Regions from separate parts of the Mesorhizobium sp. WSM4830 genome, predicted to be linked through region 3. Evidence: riboswitches for the same ligand, from Rfam matches in the RefSeq annotation. Region 3 holds a riboswitch; each other region holds the start of a gene.
What was found. A riboswitch is a leader RNA that binds a small molecule or an ion and turns the genes downstream of it on or off. The one in region 3 is predicted to bind thiamine pyrophosphate.
Positions count from the first base shown of each region.

Region 1: it holds a riboswitch for thiamine pyrophosphate, as region 3 does, so the genes downstream of both, thiC (phosphomethylpyrimidine synthase ThiC) here and thiB (thiamine ABC transporter substrate binding subunit) in region 3, are expected to answer to the same signal.
Region 2: it holds a riboswitch for thiamine pyrophosphate, as region 3 does, so the genes downstream of both, thiC (phosphomethylpyrimidine synthase ThiC) here and thiB (thiamine ABC transporter substrate binding subunit) in region 3, are expected to answer to the same signal.

Region 1 covers NZ_JBVVQI010000019.1:51,305-60,901, forward strand. Annotated here, with positions in the region: gene AC0L2Y_RS22615 (MFS transporter) at 1-661, shown strand, start outside; gene AC0L2Y_RS22620 (porin) at 2,203-3,363, shown strand; TPP riboswitch at 3,607-3,723, shown strand; gene thiC (phosphomethylpyrimidine synthase ThiC) at 3,826-5,661, shown strand; gene thiO (glycine oxidase ThiO) at 5,658-6,659, shown strand; gene thiS (sulfur carrier protein ThiS) at 6,628-6,825, shown strand; gene AC0L2Y_RS22640 (thiazole synthase) at 6,827-7,600, shown strand; gene AC0L2Y_RS22645 (thiamine phosphate synthase) at 7,597-8,202, shown strand; gene AC0L2Y_RS22650 (hydroxymethylpyrimidine/phosphomethylpyrimidine kinase) at 8,193-9,005, shown strand.
Region 2 covers NZ_JBVVQI010000001.1:510,917-520,513, forward strand. Annotated here, with positions in the region: gene AC0L2Y_RS02575 (hypothetical protein) at 29-235, opposite strand; gene AC0L2Y_RS02580 (hypothetical protein) at 762-1,109, shown strand; gene AC0L2Y_RS02585 (hydroxymethylpyrimidine/phosphomethylpyrimidine kinase) at 1,428-2,189, opposite strand; gene AC0L2Y_RS02590 (thiamine phosphate synthase) at 2,180-2,785, opposite strand; gene AC0L2Y_RS02595 (thiazole synthase) at 2,782-3,555, opposite strand; gene thiS (sulfur carrier protein ThiS) at 3,559-3,756, opposite strand; gene thiO (glycine oxidase ThiO) at 3,725-4,726, opposite strand; gene thiC (phosphomethylpyrimidine synthase ThiC) at 4,733-6,562, opposite strand; TPP riboswitch at 6,663-6,779, opposite strand; gene AC0L2Y_RS02615 (Fic family protein) at 6,950-8,494, opposite strand; gene panB (3-methyl-2-oxobutanoate hydroxymethyltransferase) at 9,188-9,597, shown strand, end outside.
Region 3 covers NZ_JBVVQI010000037.1:14,168-23,764, forward strand. Annotated here, with positions in the region: gene AC0L2Y_RS30090 (ABC-F family ATP-binding cassette domain-containing protein) at 1-1,059, opposite strand, end outside; gene AC0L2Y_RS30095 (thiamine diphosphokinase) at 1,061-1,705, opposite strand; TPP riboswitch at 1,824-1,938, shown strand; gene thiB (thiamine ABC transporter substrate binding subunit) at 1,982-2,995, shown strand; gene thiP (thiamine/thiamine pyrophosphate ABC transporter permease) at 3,253-4,854, shown strand; gene thiQ (thiamine ABC transporter ATP-binding protein) at 4,851-5,642, shown strand; gene AC0L2Y_RS30115 (M48 family metalloprotease) at 5,896-7,365, shown strand; gene AC0L2Y_RS30120 (RNA polymerase factor sigma-32) at 7,379-8,236, opposite strand; gene AC0L2Y_RS30125 (amino acid ABC transporter substrate-binding protein) at 8,562-9,335, shown strand; gene AC0L2Y_RS30130 (ABC transporter permease subunit) at 9,458-9,597, shown strand, end outside.

The DNA.
Region 1 (9,597 bases), on a different contig from region 3:
CGCGGGTTGGCTTATCACCTGGACGGGCATTGACGTGTCGGTGCAGCTGGCCAGCCCAAGGTGGGTCGTTGGCCGCACACTGTCGATCTACTACGCCTTGAGCGCAGGCGGGATGGCGGCCGGCAGCTGGATCTGGGGTACTGTCGCACAGAACTACTCGCTAGGCTGGGCTTTGGAGGGTGCCGCAGGCGCTCTTTTGCTCGTTGCAGCTGCGGGAATATTGTTGCCGGTCCGTCCATGGGAAGAAACGGATCAGGAGAGTTCGGATTTTCACCCGCCGGAGCTGGCACTCGAGTTGAAGCCTAGGAGTGGCCCCATAGTGGTCAAGGTCGAGTATCTTATATCCGAAGAGAATATCGAGACCTTTCTGGGCTACATGCGCACAAGGCGCCATGTTCAGAGCCGTGCCGGTGCGCGAAACTGGACACTCCAGCGCAATCTTCAAACGCCTTCGATTTGGACAGAGACATTCCGCACGCCAACCTGGATGGACTTTCTTCGCCTGAATCATCGGCTCACGGCAGCGGATAAGGAAGTCGGCCAGCGTCTCCTGGCACTGCATGATGGAGAGCGTCCTCCGCAAACAGTGCTTTCGATCGAACGAACCACTGAGGCAGCTCGTACCCGTGCCTCAACAATCGTTTCTCGTCCTCCCAGGTGACGTGATCACGAAGGCGATCGCATCGTGCATTGGGATCTGCCGCGCCGGTCGACTTCGAGCAGCGCGAAGACCGCATCGCCAGTAGGCGAGGCAATGCGTCCGGCGCTCTCTTGCGAATACCCATGCCGCCGCGGGCCCTTGAGGGCGGGGGCAGGAACGGTCGGTTCTGGGCCATCTTCGAGGCGGCGCTCGACGGCAAGAAGGAGGGCATGGGTCTCGAACGCTGGTGCGCGGCCTGCGCACAAGCCGATCAGCATCACCTTCGACGTGCGCTTCAGCCAGCGCTTTGCGGCTCAGAGACCTGCAGGAGGATCTGACCCGCTATCAGCTGGCGCTGGGCCAGCCAGAACCAGGCCCGTTCGAGGACATGATCAAGCATTTCGAATTGCAGCCTGACGAGAGCACTTCGCCCTTCGTGACAGAGCGATCATCGGCAACCTTCGGAAATTTGCCGATAGCGAGGCGTCGTCGTCAACAGAACATTTCGGACGAAGGCCGCCAAGGGACGTGCTACGTCCACGCAAATAGGCGAGATCCGTTGCCGTCTCGGTGTTCGTCTCGACGGCATGCGTCGCAGCGAGGAGTTCGGCTGATTTCAATGAGCGGCGGCGTGGTGCGTCGACCCTCCTCGATCGTTCTTTCGTAACCCTCTCTTCGCCCTGCAAGCGGAAGCGCACCAATGCGGCTCATGTCATCCACTGCCTAGGTAATCCATCGCGTTCAGAGGTCGCGTTTCGGCGCCATTTCCCCCGGCTCGCCTCTTGGCGAGGCTTGGCGTGGTCGCGCTGGATAACACGCCGGCCCCATCCGTCCGGCTCCGTGTCGGCGATCGCGCTATGGGATCCGTCGCCGGTCTTCCGATGGAATTGAGGGCCTGTGACGATGGCAGACCCGGTTCGATCGAGAAGCCTTCCGCTGCTGTCAGCCAGCCTGCATCGTATTCAAACGCAGCGCACTCGGGCGCGCCCTGCTGGTCATAGCGCAACGTGCCCAGAGGCGTCGCTTCGTCGGCTGACAGCGAACAAATGCTGACGGTATCGAACGAAAGTGTCACATATCGAACATACGAACCATGTCCGAAACATCTGTTTTTCGTGCTCAGCGTGACCCCCAAAAGCAAAAAAGAAGAGAGCACGACGAAGTTTCGCCGGGCATTTAAGTGTCAGCGCGAGCTACCTCTTCAGTATGGCACGTCGCTTGCTGCTCTGCATCGAACGCCGACGCCCAACCCACAAATAGCAGAGATGAATAATGGCGATTTGTTCAGAAGTGCTGAATCTAACTGAGTGGCTGAACAGCAGTGTGGAAGCGCAGCGGGGCAAAGCAATAGGCGTCCTGCCTTTCTTTGAGCCTGACACAGGTCGAATCCAACCTTTTTCGGGCAATGCATGACCAAGCATAGTTGTTCTTCCGTAAATCTCCAGTCGTTTGAGCAGTTCGTTTTTGTGCAACAAAAGTTTCAAACGTTCAATTGCGCACTTTTAGCATTCACGAGAACTCATCTTGATGATTATCTTTTAACCTTTGAATGGAGATCCGGAATGAACGTAAGCAGCCTTCTTCTCGGCTCAGTTGCGGCCCTGATCTCCGTTTCCGTCGCTCGCGCGGCGGACCAAGTCTCTGCGCCGGACCCGACCGAATACGTCAAGATCTGCGACGTCTACGGTTCGGGCTACTTCCATATCCCCGACACCGAGACCTGCCTGCGCATCGGCGGCTACATCCGTTACGACGTCGGCCTCGGCGATGTCCGATCCTATGACGGGGCAAGAACCACCGATGGGAGCCCTGGCGAGGCTCGGGGCACCTGGCGAAACAACACGCGTTTCACGTTCAAAACTTGGACGCGCCAGGAGACCGAACTCGGCGCACTGAAGACCTATACTGAAAACCGCGTGAACTTCGGCAACCGCAACGCTCATCCGGGTCCGGACAGCCCTCAGAACTATGGCTTCAACAGCGGCGTCAAGTTGGCTTCCGCCTGGATTCAGCTTGGTGGCCTCCGAGTTGGTAAGGACGAGTCGGCCTTCGACACGTTTACAGGCTACGCCGGGAACGTCCTCAATAACGTACTCGTTCCGTACGGCGACTTCGATACCAACGTGGCCCAGTATTACTTCGATGCCGGCAATGGCTTTTCGGCTCTGGTTTCACTTGAACAAGGGTCGGGTGTAGTCGGTACTATCGACAGCCATGTTCCGCACGTCGTCTTCGGCGTAAAACAGACGCAGGGCTGGGGCGCGATCACCGGCGTAATCGCCCGTGACAGCAACTACGATGCTTTGGCCGGCAAGGTCCGCGTCGATTTCAATGTCACAGATGACCTGTCGCTATTCGGAATGTTCGGCTATGGCTCCATTGGCAATCTCAATGATGACCCAACCAATGCAGTCGCCGCTCACGGTCGCGGCTTCTACAAAACTTGGAGCGGCAACTGGGCTTTCTGGGCCGGCTCCACTTACACACTCAACGAGAAAACTTCGTTCAACCTTCAGGTCTCGGGTGATCAGTTCTGGAACTCTGGTGTGGCTGCAAACGTCGCCTACTTGGTCGTTCCAGGTTTCACAGTCACAGCCGAAGTCGACTACGACCACTACAGCAACTTCGGCGCCGGCGCGGTCGACCATTCCCGCGTGAACTGGACTCACGTCGGCAAAAAGAACAGCCTCGGCGGCATACTCCGATTCCAAAGCTCATTTTAAACAACTCCATCTGGTGTCGGCGCCCCAGCGGATCGCCCGAAGGCGATTTACGCGCAAACCTTCGGTGCCGATTGAAGGCGTAATCATCATAAGGACCGATCTTTAGTTCAACCGTTTGCGACCCCTTATCCCTGTCTTCGTCTCCAACGCCTGGTTTGTCGCCGACATATGGTCTGACCGGCTACCGATCATCGCCTCGGCCCGAATGCGCTTGACAAATCGGCGCCGGCCCGTTCAACCTGAAGCATTCACCAGGGGAGTCCCGGCAAGGGGCTGAGATACTGCTGGCTTTCGCGGCGCAGTGACCCGTTGAACCTGATCCAGTTCATACTGGCGTAGGGACGGTGCAAGCGCTTTGCGGGAGTTTACGCCCGAGGTCCTGTTTCGGCAGGTCAACAGAAGCGTCTTTTCATCCTTCCGGCACAGAACTGGATCTCCAATGCTTGAGCAAAGGAGCCTCAGATGAATGCCCTCACTCCCGCCGTCTCGACGGGACCGTTGCCCGCCTCCCGGAAAATCCACAAGCCCGGTGCCATCCACCCGCAGATCAGGGTGCCGATGCGCGAAATCTCCGTCCATCCGACGGCCGACGAGCCGGCCGTCACCGTCTACGATCCGTCCGGCCCCTACACCGACCCGACCGTCGAAATCAGTATCGAAAAGGGTCTTGCCCGGCTTCGTCACGAATGGATTTCAGCGCGCGGTGATGTCGAGGCTTATGAGGGCCGCCACATCCGGCCGGAGGACAACGGATTTGCGGCGGGCGAGCGCCTGACGCCGGAGTTTCCCATTCGCAGCCGGCCACTCAGGGCCAAGCAGGGCAAGGCGGTGACCCAGCTTGCCTATGCGCGCGCCGGCATCATGACGCCTGAAATGGAGTTCGTCGCCATCCGCGAGAATCTTGGTCGTGAGATGCTGCGCGGCAAGCTTGAGCGCGACGGCGAGGCATTTGGCGCCGCTATCCCCGACTTCGTCACACCGGAATTCGTGCGCGAGGAAGTGGCGCGCGGACGGGCGATCATTCCCGCCAACATCAATCATCCCGAGAGCGAGCCGATGATCATCGGCCGCAATTTCCTGGTCAAGATCAACGCCAATATCGGCAACTCGGCGGTCACCTCCTCGATGGCCGAAGAGGTCGACAAAATGGTCTGGGCGATCCGCTGGGGCGCCGATACGGTGATGGACCTGTCGACCGGCCGCAACATCCACAACATCCGCGACTGGATCGTTCGCAATGCGCCGGTGCCGATCGGCACGGTGCCACTTTACCAGGCGCTGGAAAAGGTTGGTGGCATCGCCGAGGACCTGACCTGGGAGGTCTACCGCGACACGTTGATCGAACAAGCCGAACAGGGTGTCGACTATTTCACCATCCACGCCGGCGTGCGGCTGCATTACATCCCGCTGACCGTCGACCGGGTCACGGGCATCGTCTCGCGCGGTGGCTCGATCATGGCCAAATGGTGCCTGCACCATCACCGCGAAAGCTTCCTCTATGAGCATTTCGAGGAGATCTGCGACATCTGCCGCGCCTATGACGTGTCCTTCTCGCTCGGCGACGGCCTTCGTCCGGGCTCGATCGCCGATGCCAATGATGCGGCGCAATTCGCAGAGCTGGAGACCCTCGGTGAGCTGACGAAGATCGCCTGGGCCAAAGATTGCCAGGTGATGATCGAAGGCCCTGGCCACGTGCCTATGCACAAGATCAAGCAGAACATGGACAAGCAGCTCGCCGTCTGCGGCGAGGCGCCGTTCTATACGCTTGGACCGCTGACGACCGACATCGCGCCGGGCTATGACCACATCACCTCAGGTATCGGCGCTGCCATGATCGGCTGGTTCGGCACAGCCATGCTCTGCTACGTCACGCCGAAGGAACATCTCGGCCTTCCCGATCGAAACGACGTCAAGACCGGCGTGATCACCTACAAGATCGCGGCTCATGCCGCCGACCTGGCTAAGGGGCATCCGGCGGCGAAGGTCAGGGATGATGCCCTTTCGCGCGCTCGCTTCGAGTTCCGCTGGGAGGACCAGTTCAACCTGTCGCTCGATCCGGAAACCGCGCGGTCCTTCCATGACCAGACCTTGCCCAAGGAGGCGCACAAGCTGGCGCATTTCTGCTCGATGTGCGGGCCGAAATTCTGTTCGATGCGCATTTCCCACGACATCCGCGGCGAGGCGCAGAAGGAGGGCATGGCGGCGATGGCGGCGAAATATCGCGAAGGCGGCGATCTCTACGTGTCCGCGGATGAGACCGGCGCATCGTTTATGCCGGAGGCGCATGAGCCGTCATGAGGGTGCTGGTCAAAGGGGCGGGTGTCGCCGGCCTCACCGCTGCCTTCGAGCTCGCCACGCGCGGCGCGGCGGTGACAGTTGCCGAGGTAAGAGATGCCCTCGGCGGCAATGCGTCGTGGTTCGCCGGCGGCATGCTGGCGCCCTGGTGCGAGCGTGAAAGCGCCGAGCAGTCCGTGCTCGATCTCGGACGCAACGCCGCGGACTGGTGGGATGCGGCGACGCCTGACCAGCTCACACGGGCCGGAACAATGGTTGTGGCCGCGCCTCGTGACAACGGCGAACTCGAGCGGTTCGCCAGCCGCACCTCGGGGCAAAAGCGCGTCGATGAAGACGAAATCGCGTTGCTGGAGCCCGACCTCGCCGGCCGCTTCCGTCGTGGATTGCTCTTCCCCGACGAAGCCCATCTCGACCCGCGCCAGGCGATGGCGGCACTGCATGACAGACTGGCAGAGATGGGCGTCGAGTTCCGCTTCGGCGCCGACGCCCGGCTTGGCTCCGGTTTCGATCGCCGGATCGACTGCACGGGGATTGCCGCCGTCGACGACCGACTGCGCGGCGTTCGTGGCGAGATGCTGATCCTGCGCACGCCGGATGTCTCGCTCTCGCGCCCGGTCCGGCTGCTTCATCCGCGCTTTCCGCTCTACGTAGTGCCGCGAACTGACCACCAATTCATGGCCGGCGCGACGATGATCGAGAGCCAGTCCGCTGGACGGGTCACGGCGCGTTCCATGATGGAGCTTTTGAGCGCGACCTATACCCTCCATCCGGCCTTTGGTGAGGCCGAGATCGTTGAAACCGGTGTCGGCGTCCGTCCAGCCTTTCCCGACAATCTGCCGCGTGTCGAAGCACGCGGAAACACCGTCGCGATCAACGGGCTTTATCGCCATGGCTTTCTTCTCGCTCCCGCCATGGCGCGCCAGGCGGCCGAACTCGTCTTCAGTCATGACAAAACCTTGGAGCTCGCCAATGAAACTAATCGTCAACGGCCAAGCGCTTGAGATTGACGCCTCAACGCTGGCCGAACTGCTTGCCGCGCTCGACTACGAAGGCGATTGGCTGGCGACGGCCGTCAACAGCGACCTCGTGCACAAAGCCAACCGGGCGGAGTTCCAGTTGAGCGACGGCGACCGGATCGAAATCCTCTCACCTATGCAGGGAGGCTAGCATGTTCGAGCTTCTCGGGACGACGCTTCCCTCTCGGCTGTTTCTCGGCACGGCTCAATATCCATCGCCCGCCATCCTTGCCGATGCGGTCCAGGCATCGGGCACCTCGGTGGTGACCGTATCCCTGCGGCGTGAGATGGCCGGCGGCAGGGACGGCGAAAAGTTCTGGTCGCTGATCCGCTCGCTTGGCACAAGAATCCTGCCCAACACGGCCGGCTGCCACTCCGTCAAGGAAGCGGTCACAACGGCGAGAATGGCGCGCGAGGTGTTCGCGACGACCTGGATCAAGCTCGAGGTGATCGGCAACCACGACACGCTGCAGCCTGATGTGTTCGGCCTGGTCGAAGCTGCCCGCATCCTGTGCGAGGACGGCTTTTCGGTGTTCCCCTATACCACCGACGACCTTGTTGTCGCCGAGCGGCTGCTGGAGGCGGGCTGCAAGGTCTTGATGCCGTGGTGCGCACCGATCGGTTCCGCTCTCGGACCGATCAACATAACGGCTCTGCGCTTGATGCGCGGACATCTCCCTGGCGTCCCGCTGATTGTGGACGCTGGCCTCGGGCGGCCGTCGCATGCGGCAACCGTCATGGAAATCGGCTTTGACGCCGTGCTCCTGAACACGGCAGTCGCCAGGGCGGCCGATCCAGTCGGCATGGCGCGCGCATTCGGCAAGGCAGTCGAAGCCGGCCGCGAAGCCTTCCTTTCCGGAATGCTCGAACCGCGCGACGTCGCCGTGCCATCGACACCGACGATCGGCAGGGCGGTTTTTTCATGAAGCTCGATCCCTTCTACCTGATCGTCGACAGCGCTGCCTGGATCGAACGGCTGGCGCCGCTCGGCGTCAAGCTGGTTCAGCTTCGTATTAAAACCATGGACGAAGCCCGGCTGCGCGCGGAGATCCGCAAGTCGAAGGCCTTGTGTGCCCAACATAAAAGCCAGCTCATCGTCAACGATCATTGGCGCCTGGCAATCGAGGAGGGCTGCGACTTCGTGCATCTCGGCCAGGAGGATCTGCAAACCGCCGACCTCTCAAGGATACGGTCAGCCGGTGTCAGGCTCGGGTTGAGCACGCATGATCATGTCGAGCTGGCAACCGCCATTTTTGCCGATCCCGACTATGTTGCGCTGGGTCCGATCTATCCCACCATCTTGAAGAAAATGAAGTGGGCACCGCAAGGGCTAGAGCGAATCAGCGAGTGGAAGCGGCGGGTGGCGCCAATCCCATTAATCACTATCGGCGGCCTCAACCCTGGCCGCCTCGACGGCGTCTTTGGAGCCGGCGCCGACAGCGCGGCAGTGGTCACGGACATCGCGTTGAGCTCCGATCCCGAAGCGCGCACCAGGGAGTGGATCGAAAAGACGGACCGATGGCGATGAGACGAGAACCGCATGTGCTTGTCGTTGGGGGGTCGGATTCCAGCGGGGGTGCTGGAATAGCACGCGATATCGAAACGATCGCATCCATTGGCGTGCGCACCTGTCTGGCCGTCACTGCGCTAACGGTGCAAACGCACGACGCCGTGATGGAAATTCATCATTCTCCACCGAGCCTGGTCGCCGATCAGATGCGCGCCGCGCTGCGGGCCAACAATGTGGCGACCATCAAAATCAGCATGCTGGCGAATGCCGATATCGTTGTTGCCGTTGCCGCTGTGCTGCGCAAATACCCGCAAGTGCCGGTAATACTCGACCCAGTGCTGGCCTCCACCTCAGGCCGGGCGCTCCTAGAGGCAGGCGCTATCGCCGTGATGAAGCGCGATCTGATGCCGCTTTGCTGCCTTGTCATGCCAAACCTTCCCGAACTGGCACGCCTTATTGGCTCCGAACTGGCAGTGGATGAGGACGGTGCACTCCAACAGGGACAAAGATTGTTGGCCGCCGGCCCTCAGGCCCTGCTGATCAAGGGTGGGCATGCCTCGGGACCCCGATCGACCGATATTCTATTGCGCTCCGATCATGAACCCATCTACGTCGATACACCGCGCCTTGCCGCATCGATGCGCGGAACAGGTTGCATGCTGGCCAGCGCGATTGCGGCGCATTTGGCGAAGGCGAAGCCGCTCGAAGACAGCGTGCGCGAAGGCAAGCGGTTTGTTTTCGAGAAGCTGCAGAAGAAGGCGGCCACCGCGACAGCGGCTCACTGGCCCAGGTCTATGAACGTCGTTCGCGACCGGAGGTAGCGGTGCTGACGCACCAAAACGTGCGGTTCCTGACGGAGCAGGCGCGAGCTGCGCGTTCGCGCTTTAAGGTCGGCGAGGGCTACACGTACTGACCTCGCTCAGGCCGACGCTTCGCGCGGCTCTGCCGCGGCGCAATTGGCCGCTGCCCGTGAGCAGCTCCTGGTGAGCGTGGCAACCTATCGTCAGATCGTCGGCCAAGAGCCGGGGACGCCCCTGCTCGGATCGGTGGAGTACATCTGCAGAGTTAGACGCCACCAGCTCTTAAGGAAGCGAGATCGTCTGACCACCGGCCTTTGCAGTAGGTGCTTTGAGCCTTGAGAAGCTTCCGTTTACCCATCGCTCGACTCGGTTGCACAACCACGGGCCGGGAGCTTTGTCGAGTCGGGCGGATGAATGAGATCGCGCAAACCTGTCTCGGCCCGCCGAGCCGCCGAATCCACCCAGTGACGGTAACCCGATGAAATCACCCACTTCTTTTTGGAGCGGACACTTAGGTATGGTAACAATTCGACCCCAAGTTGCGGGCTTATTGGGAGCATTCCAATGTCTGAAGCCCAAAAAATAGTCTTGAAACAGTATTCATTTCGAAAAT
Region 2 (9,597 bases), on a different contig from region 3:
GCTTGACGGTGGCATACGGATCCCCATGTTATCCGAGCGCGTTTGACCTGCCGTCCATCAGAGAGGGCATCACGGCGGGTGATTTCGCCTTGCTGCTGAGCGCTGAACGGCATGAGGTGCCCGCTTCGGTGAGACCACCACGCTTCGGTTCCTGCCGGGATGCGCGCACATCGCCGAGGCGTGAGAATTCGCTGAACCGTTTATCCTCGCCAAAGCTCAAGCTGTCGTCGGTCAAGGCCTGTCGATTTCATTTAGAGCGGTTCATTCAGCAGCTTGGTCGATCCGTCGTCCGGCGTGTACTCGTTTGTTCGAAGGTTCAGAATACAGTCGCGACTGGCCCACAATCTGATCTGGAGCCTCCAACAAGGTCAACTGCTGATCCTCCCGTTCGACCCACTGGAAGAATCATCGGGTGCGGACGACTGGGTCCAGGCGGCTACTTAGGCGACGAATGGAGGCGTTCACTCGCGACCGCTGCGGGTTCTTCGACGAGCGCTGTCGAACGCCATGCCTTTGCTAGACACACGTTGTGAAAACGCGTGATAAGGTCGGCCCGCGCAAGATTGAACGATGGCCGGGGCACCAAAAAGATGGCACACGGAATGTGCAACTCAATGCTCGGCTGTGCGGCGCTCGCCTTGGCCGCGTGTCAATCGGCTCCTCAAACGCCGCAACCCGTCACTCTCGAACCTGCGTTAGGATCGGGAGTTCCTCTCCAACCGCCCTTGGCTGATGCCGGGGTTCCTTCCGGCTCAGCAATCATGCATCAATCCGTGGCGGTCACTCCGCCTGGCAAGGGCGTTCCAACAAAGTACGCTGCTTTTTCCGGTCTATGGGCTGGTCGATTGGAGGGGATATATGACGCCAAACTTGCTGTTCAAACGGTTTCTTCCAATGGGAAGGTGACGGTCACCTATGCGTGGGGAAATCTGGGCGACAACCATCCGGGAGAGGCCGCCGGCGCTGGAAGAATTGTAGGGAGCACGTTGAAGCTGGAGCGCCTACCGAATGGCGCCAACGTCAGTTTTGACATGCGGCCTGACGGAGCACTGGCCGGAACCGTTACTCTTGCCGGTCAGACCTACAGGGGCGCGTTCCTCAAGCAATGATCAAGAAACATCTGAAGCTTATGCAGAGGGCCAGGCGCCTGTTCCAATATGGCCTTCCACTCGGTTCAGTCCCGACTCTATCAAGGCGGCGAGATCAACACCTCCGGGAGAGCGAAGAGCACGGCCAGCCGATTAGAGCCGAAGCTCAAGCCTTGTCGTTTGCGTATTTTGCCGCCACCCTTGGTGACATTACTGTCACGAGCTCGGGTTGAACTGTCATGTTGTTGCGATGTTTCATCGGATAGTTTGTGCCAGCCAGGAAGACGCTCAGAATCCAACGTACTAGCAGCCAAAGCTGCTTGTACCACATAACCGGGTTCATTCTGCTCCATTCTTCTGAAACGTGACGAAGATAAGCCGCTTGCCTTCGCGCACGCTATCTTCGAGCGGCTTCGCCTTCGCCAGATGCGCCGCAATCGCGCTGGCCAGCATGCAACCTGTTCCGCGCATCGATGAAGCAAGGCGCGGCGTATCGAATTGGATGGGCTCATGATCGGAGCGTAACAGAAAATCGGTCGATCGGGGTCCCGAGGCATGCCCACCCTTGATCAGCACTGCCTGCGGGCCGGCGGTCAGCAGTCTTTGTCCTTGTTGGAGCGCACCGTCCTCATCCACTGCCAGTTCGCAGTCAATAAGGAGCGCCAGTTCAGGAAGGTTGGGCGTGACCAGGCAGCAAAGCGGTATCAGATCGCGCTTCATGGCGGCGATAGCGCCTGGTTCTAGTAGAGCCCGGCCTGAGGTGGAGGCCAGCACTGGATCGATTACTATCGGCACCTGTCGATTTTCGCGCAGTACGCCGGCAACCGCAGCGATGGTCTCGGCTGTTCCGAGCATGCCGATCTTGATTGCCGCCACTTCCTTGGCCTGCAGCGCGGCGCGCATCTGACCAGCCACCAGGCTTGGTGGGGAATGATGGATTTCTTTCACGGCGTCGTGCGTTTGCACCGTTAGCGCTGTGACGGCCAGACAGGTGCGAACGCCAATGGATGCGATCGTTTCGATATCGCGTGCTATTCCAGCGCCGCCGCTGGAATCCGATCCGCCAACGACAAGCACATGCGGTTCTCGTCTCATCGCCATCGGTCCGTCTTTTCGATCCACTCCCTGGTGCGCGCTTCGGGATCGGAGCTCAACGCGATGTCCGTGACCACTGCCGCGCTGTCGGCGCCGGCTCCAAAGACGCCGTCGAGGCGGCCAGGGTTGAGGCCGCCGATAGTGATTAATGGGATTGGCGCCACCCGCCGCTTCCACTCGCTGATTCGCTCTAGCCCTTGCGGTGCCCACTTCATTTTCTTCAAGATGGTGGGATAGATCGGACCCAGCGCAACATAGTCGGGATCGGCAAAAATGGCGGTTGCCAGCTCGACATGATCATGCGTGCTCAACCCGAGCCTGACACCGGCTGACCGTATCCTTGAAAGGTCGGCGGTCTGCAGATCTTCCTGGCCGAGATGCACGAAGTCGCAGCCCTCCTCGATTGCCAAGCGCCAATGATCGTTGACGATGAGCTGGCACTGGTGCTCGGCGCACAGGGCCTTCGCCTTCCGGATTTCGGTGCGCAACCTGACCTCATCTGTGGTCTTGATGCGCAGTTGCACCAGCCTGACGCCAAGCGGCGCTAGCCGCTCGATCCAGGCAGCGCTGTCGACGATCAGGTAGAAGGGATCGAGCTTCATGAAAAAACTGCCCTGCCGATTGCCGGCGTCGACGGAACTGCGACCTCGCGCGGCTCGAGCAGCCCCGAACCGTAGGCTTCACGACCGGCTTCGATCGCCTTGCCGAATGCTCGCGCCATGCCGACCGGATCGGCCGCCTTGGCAACCGCCGTGTTCAGGAGCACGGCGTCAAAGCCGAGTTCCATGACGGTCGCTGCGTGCGACGGCCGTCCGAGGCCGGCATCCACGATCATGGGAACGTCGGGGAAATGTCTGCGCATCGAGCGTAGCGCCATGATGTTGATCGGCCCGATGGCGGAACCGATTGGTGCGCACCACGGCATCAGGACCTTGCAGCCCGCCGCAAGCAGCCGCTCGGCGACAACAAGATCGTCGGTGGTATAGGGGAATACTGAAAAGCCGTCCTCGCACAGGATACGGGCGGCTTCAACCAGGCCGAACACGTCAGGCTGCAGCGTGTCGTGGTTGCCGATCACTTCGAGCTTGATCCAGCTCGTGCCGAAGACCTCGCGCGCCATTTTCGCGGTGGTGACCGCTTCCTTGACGGAGTGGCAGCCGGCCGTGTTGGGGAGGATTCTCGTGCCGAGCGCGCGGATCAGCGACCAGAATTTTTCGCCAGCCCTGCCGCCGGCCATCTCACGCCGCAGGGACACGGTCACCACCGAGGTGCCCGATGCCTTGATGGCGTCGGCAAGGATGGCCGGCGAAGGATATTGAGCCGTGCCGAGAAGCAGCCGGGAGGGAAGGGGCATTCCGAAAAGTTCGAACATTGTCTAGCCTCCCTGCATGGGCGAGAGGATTTCGATCCGGTCGCCGTCACTCAACTGGAACTCCGCCCGATTGGCTTTGTGTACGAGGTCGCTGTTGACGGCCGTCGCCAGCCAATCGCCTTCATAGTCGAGTGCGGCAAGCAGCTCGGCCAGCGTGGTGGCGGCAATCTCATGCGCTTCGCCGTTGACCATCAATTTCATGAGCAAGCTCCTTGGTTCCGTCTTGATTGAAAACCAGGTCGGCAGCCTGGCGCGCCATGGCTGGGGCGAGGAGAAAACCGTGGCGATAGAGCCCGTTGATCGCGACGGTGCTTCCGTGGCTCTCGACTTGTGGCAGGTTGTCCGGAAAGGCCGGGCGAACACCGGCGCCGGTCTCAATGACGCCAGCCTCACCGAATGCCGGGTGGAGAGCGTACGCCGCTCCCAAAAGCTCCATCATTGAACGCGCCGTCACCGGTCCGGTGGACCGGCTCTCGATCATGGTCGCGCCGATCATGAAACGGTGGTCGGTGCGCGGCACCATGTAGAGCGGAAAGCGTGGATGAAGCAGCCGGACCGGGCGCGACAGTGAGACATCGGGCGTGCGCAGGATCAGCATCTCGCCGCGAACGCCGCGCAGTCGGTCATCGACCGCGCCTATCCCCGTGCAGTCGGTCTGGCGATCGAAACCGGAGCCAAGCCGGGCGTCGACGCCGAAGCGGAATTCGACGCCCATCACCGCCAGCCTGTCATGAAGTGTCGTCATCGCCTGGCGTGGATCGAGATGGGCCTCGTCGGGGAAGAACAGCCCACGGCGGAAGCGGCCGGCGAGGTCGGGCTCCAGCAACGCGATTTCATCTTCATCGACGCGCCGATAACCCGACGTGCGGGTGGCAAAGCGGTCGAGCTCGCCCGTATCGCGCGGCGCGGCCACGACCAGTGTTCCGGCCCGCGTCACCTGGTCAGGCGTCGCCGCATCCCACCAGTCCGCGGCGTTGCGTCCGAGATCGAGCACGGACTGCTCGGCGCTTTCACGCTCGCACCAGGGCGCCAGCATGCCGCCGGCGAACCATGACGCATTGCCGCCAAGGCTGTGCCTTGTCTCGGCAACGGTCACAGCCGCGCCGCGCGTAGCGAGCTCGAAAGCTGCGGTGAGGCCAGCGACGCCGGCCCCTTTGACCAGCACCCTCATGATCGCTCATGCGCCTGCGAAAGGCATAAGCGCTGCGCCGGTCTCTGCCGCCGGCACGTAGAGGTCACCGCCATCCCGGTACCTCGCCGCCATCGCCGCCATGCCCTCCTTCTGTGCCTCGGCGCGGATGTCATGGGAAATGCGCATGGAACAGAATTTCGGGCCGCACATCGAGCAGAAATGCGCCACCTTGTGCGCCTCCTTGGGCAAGGTCTGGTCGTGGAAGGATCTTGCGGTTTCGGGATCGAGCGACAGGTTGAACTGGTCTTCCCAGCGGAACTCGAAGCGCGCGCGGGAAAGGGCGTCATCCCGGACTTTCGCCGCTGGATGGCCCTTCGCGAGGTCGGCGGCATGCGCCGCGATCTTGTAGGTGATCACGCCAATCTTGACGTCATTGCGGTCGGGAAGGCCGAGATGTTCCTTCGGCGTGACGTAGCAGAGCATGGCGGTGCCGAACCAGCCGATCATCGCCGCGCCGATGCCGGAGGTGATGTGATCGTAGCCCGGCGCAATGTCGGTCGTCAGCGGTCCAAGCGTATAGAACGGCGCCTCCCCGCAGACAGCGAGCTGCTTGTCCATGTTCTGCTTGATCTTGTGCATCGGCACGTGGCCAGGCCCCTCGATCATCACCTGGCAATCCTTCGCCCATGCGATCTGCGTCAGCTCGCCCAACGTTTCCAGCTCGGCGAATTGCGCCGCGTCGTTGGCATCGGCGATCGAGCCCGGACGGAGCCCGTCGCCGAGCGAAAAGGACACGTCATAGGCCCGGCAGATGTCGCAGATCTCCGCGAAACGCTCGTAAAGGAAGCTTTCCCGGTGATGGTGCAAGCACCATTTGGCCATGATCGAGCCGCCGCGCGAGACGATGCCCGTGACCCGGTCGACGGTCAGCGGGATGTAGTGCAACCGCACGCCGGCGTGGATGGTGAAATAGTCGACGCCCTGTTCGGCCTGTTCGATCAGCGTGTCGCGGTAGACCTCCCAGGTCAGGTCCTCGGCAATGCCGCCCACCTTCTCCAGCGCTTGGTAGAGCGGCACCGTGCCGATCGGCACCGGCGCATTGCGCACGATCCAGTCGCGGATGTTGTGGATGTTGCGGCCGGTCGACAGGTCCATCACCGTATCGGCGCCCCAGCGGATCGCCCACACCATCTTTTCCACCTCTTCGGCCATCGAGGAGGTGACCGCCGAATTGCCGATATTGGCGTTGATCTTCACCAGGAAATTGCGGCCGATGATCATCGGCTCGCTTTCGGGATGGTTGATGTTGGCGGGAATGATCGCGCGTCCGCGCGCCACCTCCTCGCGCACGAATTCCGGCGTGACGAAATCGGGGATCGCCGCGCCGAAGGCTTCGCCGTCGCGCTCGAGCTTGCCGCGCAGGATCTCGCGGCCGAGGTTCTCGCGGATGGCGACGAACTCCATTTCAGGCGTGATGATGCCGGCACGCGCATAGGCAAGCTGGGTCACGGCCTTGCCTGCCTTGGCCCTCAGGGGCCGGTTTCGGACTGGAAACTCCGGTGTCAGGCGTTCGCCCGTGACGAATCCATTGTCTTCCGGCCGGACATGGCGGCCCTCATAGGCCTCGACGTCACCGCGCGCCGTGATCCATTCGTGACGAAGCCGGGCAAGACCCTTCTCGATGCTGGTTTCGACAGTCTGGTCGGTATAGGGGCCGGACGGATCGTAGACGGTGACGGGCGGCTCGCCGGCCGTTGGATGGACGGAGATTTCGCGCATCGGCACCCTGATCTGCGGGTGGATGGCACCGGGTTTGTGGATTTTCCGCGAGGCGGGCAGCGGTCCCGTCGAGACGGCGGGAGTGAGGGCATTCATCTTGAGGCTCCTTTGCTCATGCATTGGAGACCCAGTTCTGTGACGGAAGGATGAGACGCTTCTGTCGACCTGCCGAAACAGGACCTCGGGCGTAAACTCCCGCAAAGCGCTTGCACCGTCCCTACGCCAGTATGAACTGGATCAGGTTCAACGGGTCACTGCGCCGCGAAAGCAAGCAGTATCTCAGCCCCTTGCCGGGACTCCCCTGGTGAATGCGTCAGGTTGGACGGGACGTCTCCGGTTTGTCAAGCGCGTTCTGGCCGCGGCTGATCGGCGGCTGGTCAGACCGTGCGGAAAAAATCGCGCATGTCTCGGCGACAAGTCAAGCGTGGGAGATGAAGACAGGGACAAGGAATCGCAAACTGTCGGACTAAAAATCGATCCGCCTCAATGGGAACCAAAGGTTTGCGCGTAGATCGCCTCGATTCTTCCTGCCTCGTCACTGGTCAGCGCGGAGAATTCCTTTTCGCGCTCGCGGTTCGACAGATGGCCACCATTCTGGTGAAGGAAACGGAAGAGCAGGGCGGCCAACCGCTCGGGCATGTCGATAAAGGCGTCCACCTGCTGCCGAAATTGGGCGTAGCGCTGCAGAAACGCGGTTTCCTCGGGAAGGTCCCGTTCGATCGTCCGCTGAACGCAGGCATAGAGGAATTCGGCGTGCGGGGTCGCATCGAAGAACCGGTAGAAATCACCGGTGTCATTCAGCACCCGGACGTTGAATTGCGGCGTCGGTTCCCATTCCACCCACGGCAGAAGGCGCTGCGAATAGCTCTCGAGCACGCCCCTGTACTCGTTGATCTGGTCCAGGATCGCGGCCGAGACGGGAAAGACCACTCCCGGCGGATTGAAGCCGCGCGTGGCAAGGACGTGGTGGATTAGGTAGCGGTGAATGCGGCCGTTTCCGTCCTCGAACGGGTGGATGTAGACAAAGCCGAAGGCGAGGATTGCGGCGGCTATGACCGCATCAAGGTTTTGCGCGGGGCCCTGATCGAAGGCCGCCATTCCATCGATTAGCCGCGGCAGGTCCTCGGGCCGAGCGCTGATGTGATCGGGCAGGGGCGTGCCGTTGTCTCGGTCATGCTCACCGACGAAACCTCCTTCTTTTCGGAAGCCAAGTCTTACGAAACGGGCGTCGCCAAGTACAATTTTTTGCAGACGTAGCAGCTCATCGCGATCGATCGGCCAGCGGCCGGCTTCGCCGATGGCGCGGCCCCAGCGCTGGATGCGATCTTGCGGCGGGCGCTCGCCCTCGATCGCATAGCTTGATCGCGAGTCTTTGAGCAAAAGAAAGGCGGCGGTCCGAGCAAGGAGGTCGCGCGGCACGTCCGCCACGATTGCCTCCGCGCGCCGCGGCAGTTCAAGGCCAATGAATTTTTCGAGAGTCTTGGTTCGGAACACCAGGGGGCAGAACTCAGGCGTGCCGGGGAGATTGTCCTTTATGCGGTAGCGCGAAGCGGTCTTCTCGGATCCGGGCCACTGCAGCTCGGGATCGACAACCGGAACGTATCGTCCGGCCGCCGCGTCCGGCAGATCGAGACGTGTGCCCGTCAGCCATTCAGATAGAAACCAGATGCGGCGGGCATAACTGCCTGTGGGGCTTTCACGGACGAGCGCCTCGATCGGTGCGGGACCGGTCACCTGGAACAGCCGTTTGAGGACGGCAAGGTCGAGCCCCTCGTACTTGAGCGCGAAGGTCAGATGGCCTTCGAGTGTTGGATGTGGGGCATGGCGGGGCGTCATGATCCGCCAGCCATCCCGTTCGGTAATGCGATGATGCTCGCCAGTGGCCGACAGGGTCCGGGGCAAGGGCACGGCGAGCTCGTAAGCTCCGATCAGGGCGCTGTACCCGGCCGGGGTCACCATCTCCGGAAGGCGGATTTCCTGAAAAACGATAACAGGACCTGAAAATTGGTGCTTCTGCGCCACAGGCATGAAAAGGGGATCCTTTCATCGAATTTTGGTGCGACTGAGCCAAATCTTATGAAAAACGATTCTACCTCATGAAAATTGATGCTGCAAGCCGACTTTTCCGAAAACCGATCCGCGGCGGTGATCCGTCTGCATGGCTCGGCCGGAAAGTGATCGTCGCGCCGCCAGCGATCGTGGGTCACTGCGCGACCGTCGGCTGTCTCGGCCACGCCTTCAGGCGGGGGACAATCACCTCAGGCAATGTGGACGGAGCGCCAGCGCAATGATGTTCCCATGGAAATAAGCGTCCACAGCGACCAAATCAGTTCCGCGGCGATAGCACGGCGGTCGCCGGCTTTTATGCGTCGCCTTACAGCTTTGGCCTCGTGTTCAGTCATTGCCTAGTTTTTCGCCACAATGCATCTCGGTACGCCTTGTGACCTGAGATCGATTCTGAACGTGAATCACGCTGTTGCGGCAGTCAAACTCGTACGAGCTGAAGCACACCCCTTGAGACCACCACCACGCTGATTGTTAAAAACAATCACAACAAGGGTACTGCGAAACTCGGCCGAAGCAGGAAAATGGGGGCCTCTAGCCCTTGGTTTGAAGCGCTTCGCAATGCAGCCACTTTGCTGTTTGATTTTGGCCTTCGCACCTGCACAAAACTATGCAAAACCGTTGACCGCTTAAACCTGACGTAGGGGAAATGTGCCGATGAGTGTGGCGGTAGAAACGAAGGCGTCGACGCCGCCGGACATCGCGGCCAGCAAGGGCAAGGATCCGGTCGTCTGCTTGACCGCCTACACCACACCCATTGCGCAGCTCGTCGACAGATATTGCGACGTCGTGCTGGTCGGCGACAGTGTCGGCATGGTGCTTCACGGTCTGCCCTCGACCCTCGGCGTCACGCTCGACATGATGATCATGCATGGCAAGGCCGTGCGACGCGGTCTTGAGCGCGCGTTGATGGTCGTTGACATGCCATTCGGCTCCTATGAAGAAGGCCCCGAACAGGCCTTTCGCAACGGCGCGCGGCTCATGGCGGAAACCGGATGCGCCGCCGTCAAGCTGGAGGGCGGCGAGAGCATTGCCGAGACAATCCGCTTTCTCACTGCTCGCGGAAT
Region 3 (9,597 bases):
CTTCTGGTCGAGCGTGGCGATCTCCAGATTGGTTCCGAGCCGCACCGTACCTGCGTCCGGCTTCAATTCGCCGGTCAGCATCTTCAACAGCGTCGTCTTGCCGGCGCCGTTCGGCCCGACCAGGCCGACGCGATCGCCGCGCTGGATGCGGGTCGAGAATCCCTTGACCACAGTCAGATCGCCAAAGCTCTTCTCGATGTTCTTGGCTTCGATCACCAGCTTGCCGGATTCGGCGGCGTCGCTGGCTGTCATCGTCGCCGCACCCTCGGCGCCGCGATGACCACGAAAGCGCTGGCGCATGGTCTGCAACTCACCGAGCCGGCGCATGTTGCGCTTGCGCCGTGCTGTCACGCCATAGCGCAGCCAGTGCTCCTCGCGCACGATCTGGCGACCGAGCTTGTGCTGCTCGCGCTCTTCCTCCTCCAGCACCGTGTCGCGCCATTCCTCGAAAAAGGCAAAGCCCTTGTCGAGACGGCGGGTCTGGCCGCGGTCGAGCCAGATTGTGGCGCGCGACACGCGCTCGAGAAAACGACGGTCATGCGAGATGACGACCAGTGCCGAGGAGGTGCGGGCAAGCTCCTCCTCCAGCCATTCGATAACCGAAAGGTCAAGATGATTGGTCGGCTCATCGAGGAGGAGAATGTCGGGCTCCGGCGCCATGACGCGGGCGAGGGCGGCGCGCCGCGCCTCGCCGCCGGAGAGGTCGTTCGGCCGCTCCTCGCCGGTCAGGCCGAGATGCTCCATCAGATAGGTGGCGCGGTAGGGATCGTCGGCGGGTCCGAGCCCTGCCTCGACATAGGCGCGGACGGTCGCAAAGCCGTCCATGTCGGGAATTTGCGGCAAGTAGCGCACGGTCGCCGAAGGCTGGCGGAAGACTTCGCCGTCCTGCGGTTCGATCAGCCCGGCGGCAATCTTGAGGAGCGTCGACTTGCCAGAGCCGTTGCGGCCGACCAGGGCGATCTTGTCGCCAGCTGAGGCCGTCAGGGCGGCACCGTCTAGCAGCGGCGTGCCGCCGAAGGTCAGCTTTATCCCGTCGAGATTGAGAAGTGGCGGCGCCATGTCAGCTTTCGGGTAGGGGAAAAGGATGCGCGAGCAGCAGCGCGCGGCCGCTGGCCAGCGCGATTTCCAGCCGGCCCCTGACCTCGTTGGAAATGGTCAGCGACGAGCCGAACGCGACCTCGACATGGTCGAGCGGCCATTTGGCACCGGTGACGCTCAGGCCGGCGAGATCGGAGAAGCCGAGCACCGAAAACAGCGTGCCGTCGGCATAGTCGAAGTCAGTCTTTCCCGGCAGCAAGGGAATGCCTTCCTGCGCGCCGCTGGTCAAAAGCACTTCCGTCCCGCCTTCCGCCAGCCGGACGCTCAGCGCCAGATGCAGGAAGATGTGGTCGGTGCGTTTGCCGCCGAAGGCGCCTGCGAGCACAAGGCTGGTCGCACCGCATTCGAGTGCGGCGGCGATAGCGAGTTCACCGTCGGTCTTGTCTTTTTCGGCGGGAAACACCTGCCGTGGCACGGCGGCCAGATCCTCCGGCAAATCGGCAGGCACCGAATCGAAATCGCCGATCCAGAGTTCCGGCCTGAGGCCCAGCATGCGCGCATGGCCGATGCCGGCATCCGCGGCGATGACGCGCGAGCCTTCGACCTGGCGGTCGAGCAGCGGCGTGCGGATGAGATCGCCGCCAAGCAGGATGGTGAATTTGCTCATATCTCGTGGCCCTTACCAGCCCTGCCCCGGAAACGGAAGATGAAACGGCAGAAGGCTGGGCTTTGGATGTCCGGCAAACTTCCGCTTGCGCAGCACTTCGGCCGGGCCTATGTGTCGCAACGCTCTAACGGGGTGCCGGACGCGATTTTCGCGGACCGGCTGAGAGGCAAGACTGCCAACCCGCTGAACCTGATCCGGTTTGTACCGGCGGAGGGATTAGACGTTTCGGACAGCCCGACGCCTCAATTCCTTTCAACGCGAACGAAGGAGGCGCCGATGCGCGGTTTTTTTCACTCTGTTGTCTCGATTATCCTGCTTGCGGCATCCGCGCTCGCCCTGCCAGGGCAGGCATCGGCACAGGATAAGCTGACCGTCTATACCTATGAAAGCTTCACCGCCGATTGGGGTCCGGGACCCGCTGTGACGAAGGCCTTCGAGGCCGAATGCAGCTGCGTCGTTGAATTCGTCTCGGTCGCCGACGGCGTAGCGCTGCTCAATCGTGTGAAGCTGGAAGGCGCCGCGACCAAGGCCGATATCGTGCTTGGCCTCGATACCAATTTGACCGCCGACGCCAAGGCAACCGGCCTGTTTTCGCCACACGGCGCCGTGTCGGGCGTCAGCGTCCCGGGAGCCTGGAGCGACGATATTTTCGTGCCGTTCGACTATGGCTATTTCGCCGTCGTCTACGATACCGAAAAACTGAAGAGCCCGCCGAAAAGCCTCAGGGAATTGGTCGAGGGCAATGCCGGCGACAAGATCGTCATCCAGGATCCGCGCACCTCTACGCCGGGCCTTGGCCTGCTGTTGTGGGTCAAGTCGGTCTATGGCGACAAGGCGCCCGAAGCCTGGGCCAAGCTCAAGGCGAAGGTGCTGACGGTGACGCCAGGCTGGAGCGAGGCCTACGGCCTGTTCACCAAGGGCGAGGTGCCGATGGTGCTGTCCTACACCACCTCGCCGGCCTACCACATGGTCGCCGAAAACACCGAGCGCTACCAGGCAGCGTCCTTCGAGGAGGGCGAATATCTGCAGATCGAGGTTGCGGGGATCACCACCAAGGGCGCGAAGAACCCGCTGGCGGAAAAGTTCATTGCCTTCATGACCGGACCGAAATTCCAGGATGTCATTCCCGAAACCAACTGGATGTTCCCGGCCGGCAAGACCGACAAGCCGCTCAATCCGGCGTTCGACAAGCTTGTCAAACCGACCAAGACCTTGCTGTTCAGCCCGGAGGAAGTCGCGGCCAACCGCAAGGCCTGGGTCGATGAGTGGCTTGCGGCGATGAGCAAGTAGTCGTGGCGAGCTGATCAAGGTGGTCACTCTACGGCGCCCCCCTCTGTCCTGCCGGACATCTCCCCCACGAGGGGGGAGATTGGCAGCTTCGGCGTCTCGCTCAGTCCTGCAACGTTGGAAATTGGCTAAGGCCGAAGTGACAGCCGATCTCCCCCCTCGTGGGGGAGATGTCCGGCAGGACAGAGGGGGGCGCGAAGGAACGCTGTCCTCGCTAAGAATCTCGAATCGGGCGGTGTAGCGTGCAACGCGCGTCATCAGTGGACTCCCGCGTCACTGCCGGCATCGTCGCGCTCGCAGCCATCGCGCTGCTGATCGGCGGGGCGTTCGCAGGTCTCATCCTGCAAGCCATGCGCGACCCGTCCGGCGCCGGCGCCGCTTTCGATTCCTATCTCTTGCGCGTCGCCCGTTTCACGCTCTGGCAGGCAGTCCTTTCGACCCTGCTCTCCGTTGCACCGGCGCTGTTCGTCGCGCGCGCCCTGTCGCGGCATCCACAGTTTCTCGGGCGAGGCTTTATCCTGCAGCTTTTCGCCCTGCCGCTGGCGCTGCCGGCCATTGTTGCCGCACTCGGTGTCCTGGCGCTCTACGGCCGTGCCGGGTATTTTGCCGGCACGCTGGGCGCGCTAGGCGGCCAGAGCTGGCCCGGCATCTACGGCCTGTCGGGCATCCTCGTTGCCCATGTCTTCTTCAACCTGCCGCTGGCAACGCGGCTGTTCCTGGAAGCATTGCAGACCGTGCCGGCCAACCAATGGCGGCTGGCGAGCCAGCTTGGCATGGGCGCTGCGCCGGCCTTTCGGCTGATCGAATGGCCGCCGCTGCGTGCGGCCCTGCCGGGCATCGCCGGGCTCGTTTTCATGCTGTGCATCACCTCTTTCACCATCGTGCTTACGCTCGGCGGCGGACCCAGCGCGACGACGCTGGAGGTTGCCATCTACCAGGCGCTGCGTTTCGACTTCGACCCGGCGCGGGCGGTGACGCTGACCTTGTTGCAAATTGCGCTGACCTTCGTGGTCGTGCTGGCACTGACACGGCTCGGCGCCAATGTGACCGGCGACGCCAATCTGCCGGTGGCGCCGCGCCGGTATTTTTCAGCCGGTGCGGCCGAGACCGTGCTGAACGCGCTGGTGATCGGGCTGGCATTGCTGTTTGTCGCCGGGCCGATGGCGGCGACGCTGGCAGCCGGGCTTGGCGCCGATCTCGGTCGACTGGCCGGCGAGAGCGCGGTGCGGCAAGCGACGGCGACCAGTGCTGGACTCTCCCTCTTGTCGGCGCTGCTCTCTGTGGCATTGTCGCTGTCGCTGGTCATGGCGCGCCGGGCGCTGGCGCTCACCCGGCGGACAGGCCGGCGGACACTGCTCGAACATCTGGCCGACACCGGTGCGGGGTTCGTCCTGGTGGTGCCGCCCATCGTCATCGGCGCCGGCTGGTTCCTGCTCTTGCGCGCCGTCAGCGATGTCTTTGCGATCGCCCCTGTCATGGTGGTTGCGGTCAATGCGGTGATGGCGATGCCGTTCGCCATCCGCGCCATCCGCCCTGCCTATGACGCGGCGAGCGAACGCCACGAACGGCTCTGTGCACAGCTTGGTATCTCGGGCTGGAACCGGTTGCGGCTGGTCGACTGGCCGTCGCTGCGGCGGCCGCTCGCCACCGGATTCGCTTTCGCCATGGCGCTGTCGCTCGGCGATCTCGGCGTCATTGCGCTGTTCGGCAGCGATTCCGTGCAGACCTTACCCTATCTGCTGCTGGCGCGCATGGGCAGTTACCGCACCGAGGATGCGGCCGGGCTGGCGCTGCTGCTCGGCCTTGTCTGCCTGGCGCTGGTGCTGACCGCGGACTGGCTGGGAAAGAGGGAGAAATCATGATGCCGATCAGCCCGGAACGGTCGATTTCGGTGGAAAAAGGCGCGGCGGTGCGGCTCGACAACGTCTCGTTCAGCTATGGTGAAACGCCGCTCATGTTCGATGTCGATTTCCCGGCGTCGGAGATCACCGCCATCATGGGGCCGAGCGGGTCGGGAAAGTCGACGCTGCTCAATCTGGCGGCCGGTTTCGAGACGCCGCGGTCGGGCCGCGTGCTGATCGGCGGCGCCGACGTCAGCACTGCGCCGCCTTCAGCGCGGCCGGTATCGATGGTGTTCCAGGAAAACAACCTGTTTGCCCATCTGTCCGTCGGGCAGAATGTTGGGCTCGGCCGCTCGCCTTCGCTCAGGCTGAGCGAGGCTGACCGCGCCGCAATCGCCGCAGCGCTGAAGCGCGTCGGCCTTGCCGGCAAGGAAAGCCGGCTGCCGAGCGAACTCTCCGGCGGCGAGCGGCAGCGCGTCGCGCTCGCCCGGGTCCTGGTGCGCGACCGGCCGGTGCTGTTGCTCGATGAGCCGTTCGCTTCGCTCGGACCGGCACTGCGCGACGACATGCTCGACCTGGTGGCCGACGTCCATTCGGAGCAGCGCATGACGGTGCTGTTCGTCACGCACCAGCCGGACGATGCGCGCCGCATCGGCCAAAACATGGTTTTCCTGGATGGTGGCACGGTTGCCGCGACGGGCACCGCCGCCGATTTTTTCGTCGGGGCTGGCCCGGAGGCATTCCGACGCTATATCGGCTCGGGTCCGTTTGCGGCTGGATCACGAGATGTTGCCCGGAAGCGGACATAATTTATGGTCAAACCGGCGGAAGGCGAAGCGGCGCTTGCTTGCCATGGTCGAGGTAGTGTGGCTAGGTCCCCAGGAGCTGGTCCGGCCTAGACCGTGATTTGGCCTTGCTGCCTCGTATCTGTCGGACGCACGAAGGACGCCGTAGCACTTGATTTTGCGCGTGATGCTTTCCGGAAATCGCGCCCGATTTTCGCGATCACGTCCCAGGACTTGAAAGGAAGCCGATCTGCCGACCGGCATCGACAATCGGAGAGTGAAACCGCTGGCGCGCTTTCTGGCGCTGGCCGGTCTTGCCTTGGCGCTGGCAAGCTGCCAGATGTTCACGCCTCCCGACGTGCAGGAATCGGGCTTCCAGCCCTCCGACAAGCCGATCACGGTCGACAATGTCGCCGCCAACAGCAAGCTCGCCCAACTGGCGAAGGCGCAGCACCCGCGCATCCTTGCCACCTATGGCGGTGAGTATTCCGACCCCAAGCTCGAGCGCATGGTGGCCAAGATCGTCGGCAGACTGACCGTGGTGTCGGCCAACCCGACCCAGACCTACCGCATCACCATCCTCAACTCGCCCAACGTCAATGCCTTCGCGCTGCCGGGCGGCTATCTCTACATCACCCGCGGCCTGCTGGCGTTGGCCAATGATTCAGCCGAGCTTGCCGCCGTCATTGCGCATGAAATGGGCCACGTTACGGCCAACCACGGCCTGCAGCGCCAGCAGTTGGAGGCCGAAGAGGGGTTGGCGACCAAGGTCGTTTCTGACGTGCTCGGCGACAACCCGACGGCCAAGGCGGCGCTGATCCGCGGCAAGCTGAGGCTGGCCCAGTTCTCGCGCAATCAAGAGCTGGAGGCCGATGCCATCGGCATCAAGTCGATCGGCGAAGCCGGTTTCGATCCCTACGCCGCCGGCCGCTTCCTGCAGTCGATGTCGGCCTATACCGATTTCCGCTCGATCAGCGGCGCCACCGACGCCAGCCTCGACTTCCTGGCGACGCACCCCAACACGCCGCAGCGTATCGATCTCGCGCAGCGCCACGCCCGCCAGTTCGGCGCGCCCGGTGTCGGGTCGCGCGACCGCGATTCATTTCTTGCCGGCGTAGACGGGCTGCTTTACGGCGACACGCCGGAGGAAGGCTATGTGCGCGGTGAAACCTTCCTGCATCCTGGCCTCGGCGTGTCGTTCTCGGTGCCTAACGGCTTCATCATCGACAATTCGGCGGCGGCGGTGACGGCGACAGGCCCGGGCGACATGGCAATCCGCTTTGACGGCGTGTCGATCGACAAGGACCGCTCGCTGACCGACTACATCCGCAGCGGCTGGGTCGCCGGCCTCGACGACAGCAGCGTTCGCCAGGAAACGATCAACGGCAACGAAGCGGCAACCGCGCATGCCAGCGCCGATGGCTGGCAATTCGACATTGCGGTGATCCGCGCCGGCGGCCAGGTCTACCGCTTGCTGACCGCTGCACCGTCAGCCAGCACCTCGCTGAGCACGGTGGCGCGCTCGGTCAGCGGCTCGTTCCGCATCCTGAGTGCTGCCGAGAAGGCAGCGCTGAAGCCGCTGCGTATCCGCATCGTCACGGTGCAGCCCGGCCAGACAATGGGCTCGCTGGCCGCACAGATGGTCGGCGTCGACCGCAAGCTGGATTTGTTCAGGGTACTGAACGCGCTGTCGCCGGGTGCCGCGGTTTCAGCCGGCGACAAGGTCAAGATCGTCACCGACAAATAGCAGCCGACGCGATTCAGGCTGCGAGAAATTCCGGATTCTGCTTCACCAGCGCCGCCTTGAGCTTTTCCATGGCGCGCGCCTCGATCTGGCGGACACGTTCCTTGGAGATGCCGAGCGTCTCGCCGAGCGCTTCGAGCGTCGCGCCCTCGTCGCTTAGCCGGCGCTCTTCGATAATCCTGAGCTCGCGCGCATTGAGCGCGCCGAGTGCCGTCCTCAGCCACACCGAGCGGCGTTCGACGTCGATCGTATCGCCGACGACCTCATCGGGCAGTGGGTCATCCGAAACCAGGAACTCCATCCGCTCGGTTGCGCCCGCGTCGTCGGCAAGCGGCGTATTGAGCGAACTGTCGGGTGCTGAAAGGCGGGAATCCATCATCGCCACATCGGCCTCGGAAACTCCGAGAGCCGCCGACACTTCGCGGTAGAGCGTGGCATTCGACGTCTGCTCGGCGCCGTTTGCCAGGCGGGCGCGCAGGCGCCGCAGGTTGAAGAACAGCGCCTTTTGCGCCGAGCTGGTGCCGCCGCGCACGATCGACCAGTTGCGCAGGATGTAGTCCTGCATCGAGGCCCGGATCCACCAGGTCGCATAGGTCGAGAACCGCACCTCGCGCTCCGGCTCGAAACGGGCCGCTGCCTCCAGCAGCCCGACATGGCCTTCTTGGATCAGGTCGCCCAGCGGAAGGCCGTAGTGGCGAAACCGCGACGCCATGGAAATGACCAGCCGCATATGCGCGACGGTGATGCGGTGCAGCGCGTGCTGGTCATTATTTTCCTTCCAGCGCAGCGCCAGGAGATGCTCTTCGTCACGTTCCAGATAAGGGGCTTTCATCGCCGCGCGAACCATGGTCCGTCCTGCACTGTCTTCCATCATGCCGCGCTCCTGCTTCAGGCGTTGCGGTGCGATCGAATCGTGAGTTGGCGCCGATGGTTGAAATGGCGGCGCCGCGCCCTACAACAGCGAAGAACGTGCCATGCGGGGGAATGTTCCCCCGGACTGTCATGTCGATTGCGCTGTTCCAGGCGATTCGCCACCGGCCTTGACTCAGCTGGATGGCGCCGGGAGATGCTGGTTGAGAATGGGATTTCAAGGGCGCGAGATTTTTGAAATGTAGTTTCTTATTCTGGCATCGCGCATCTGTCATTTTCCGGCACTCGCAATGACGCCGGACATCGGCCAAGGACGGGATCACAGAAAAATGAAATGGCTCAAATCGCTCATTATCGCCGGGACGCTGCAGGTTCTGGCCATCGCCGCCGGTCATACCGGCGCCAATCTCGACCAGATCAAGCAGTCCGGCGTCTTCAAGGTCGGCACGGAAGGAACCTATGCGCCCTTCACCTATCATGATGCTTCCGGCGCGCTGGTCGGCTTCGACGTCGAGATCGCGCGGGCCATCGCCGAGCGCCTCGGCGTCAAAGCCCAGTTCCTCGAAGGCAAATGGGACGGGCTGATCGCCGGTCTCGACGCCAACCGTTACGATGCCGTGATCAACGAGGTCGGCATCACCGAGGCGCGCAAGGCCAAATACGACTTTTCCGATCCCTACATCGCCTCCAAGGCAGTGCTGATCGTGCGTGGCGACAACACCGATATCAAGAGCTTCGCCGACCTCAAGGGCAAGAAGGCGGCGCAGTCGCTGACTTCGAATTTCGGCAAGCTGGCTGAAACCAACGGCGCCGAACTCGTCGGCACCGACGGCTTCGACCAGTCGATCCAGCTGCTTCTCGCCGGCCGCGCCGACGCCACCATCAACGACAGCCTGTCCTTCCTCGACTTCAAGAAGCACAAGCCAGACGCCAATGTGAAGATTGCCGCGCAGGAAGAAAACGCCGACTATTCCGGCGTCATCGTGCGCAAGGGCGATCCGGAACTGGTGGCCGCCATCAATAAGGCGCTGGCCGACATCAAGGCCGACGGCACCTACCAGAAAATCGCCGACACCTATTTCGGCCAGGACGTTTCGAAGTAAAACGGCTTTCTCGTGTGGGCCGAACGCCGGCCCGCGTCGTTCATATCGCGGCGAGCTGTCTTTTGACGGCCCGCCGCTTTCGCGTGATATGAGCGACGGCAATCTGGCAAGGAGGAGCCTTCGTGCCGCACTGGCTGCAATTGATGCTGGAATCCCTGCCTACGCTGCTGTGGGCTGCACTGATCTTCACGGTGCCGTTGACGCTGCTGTCGTTTGCATTCGGTCTTGTCCTCGGCCTAGTCGTGGCACTTGTCCGGCTGTT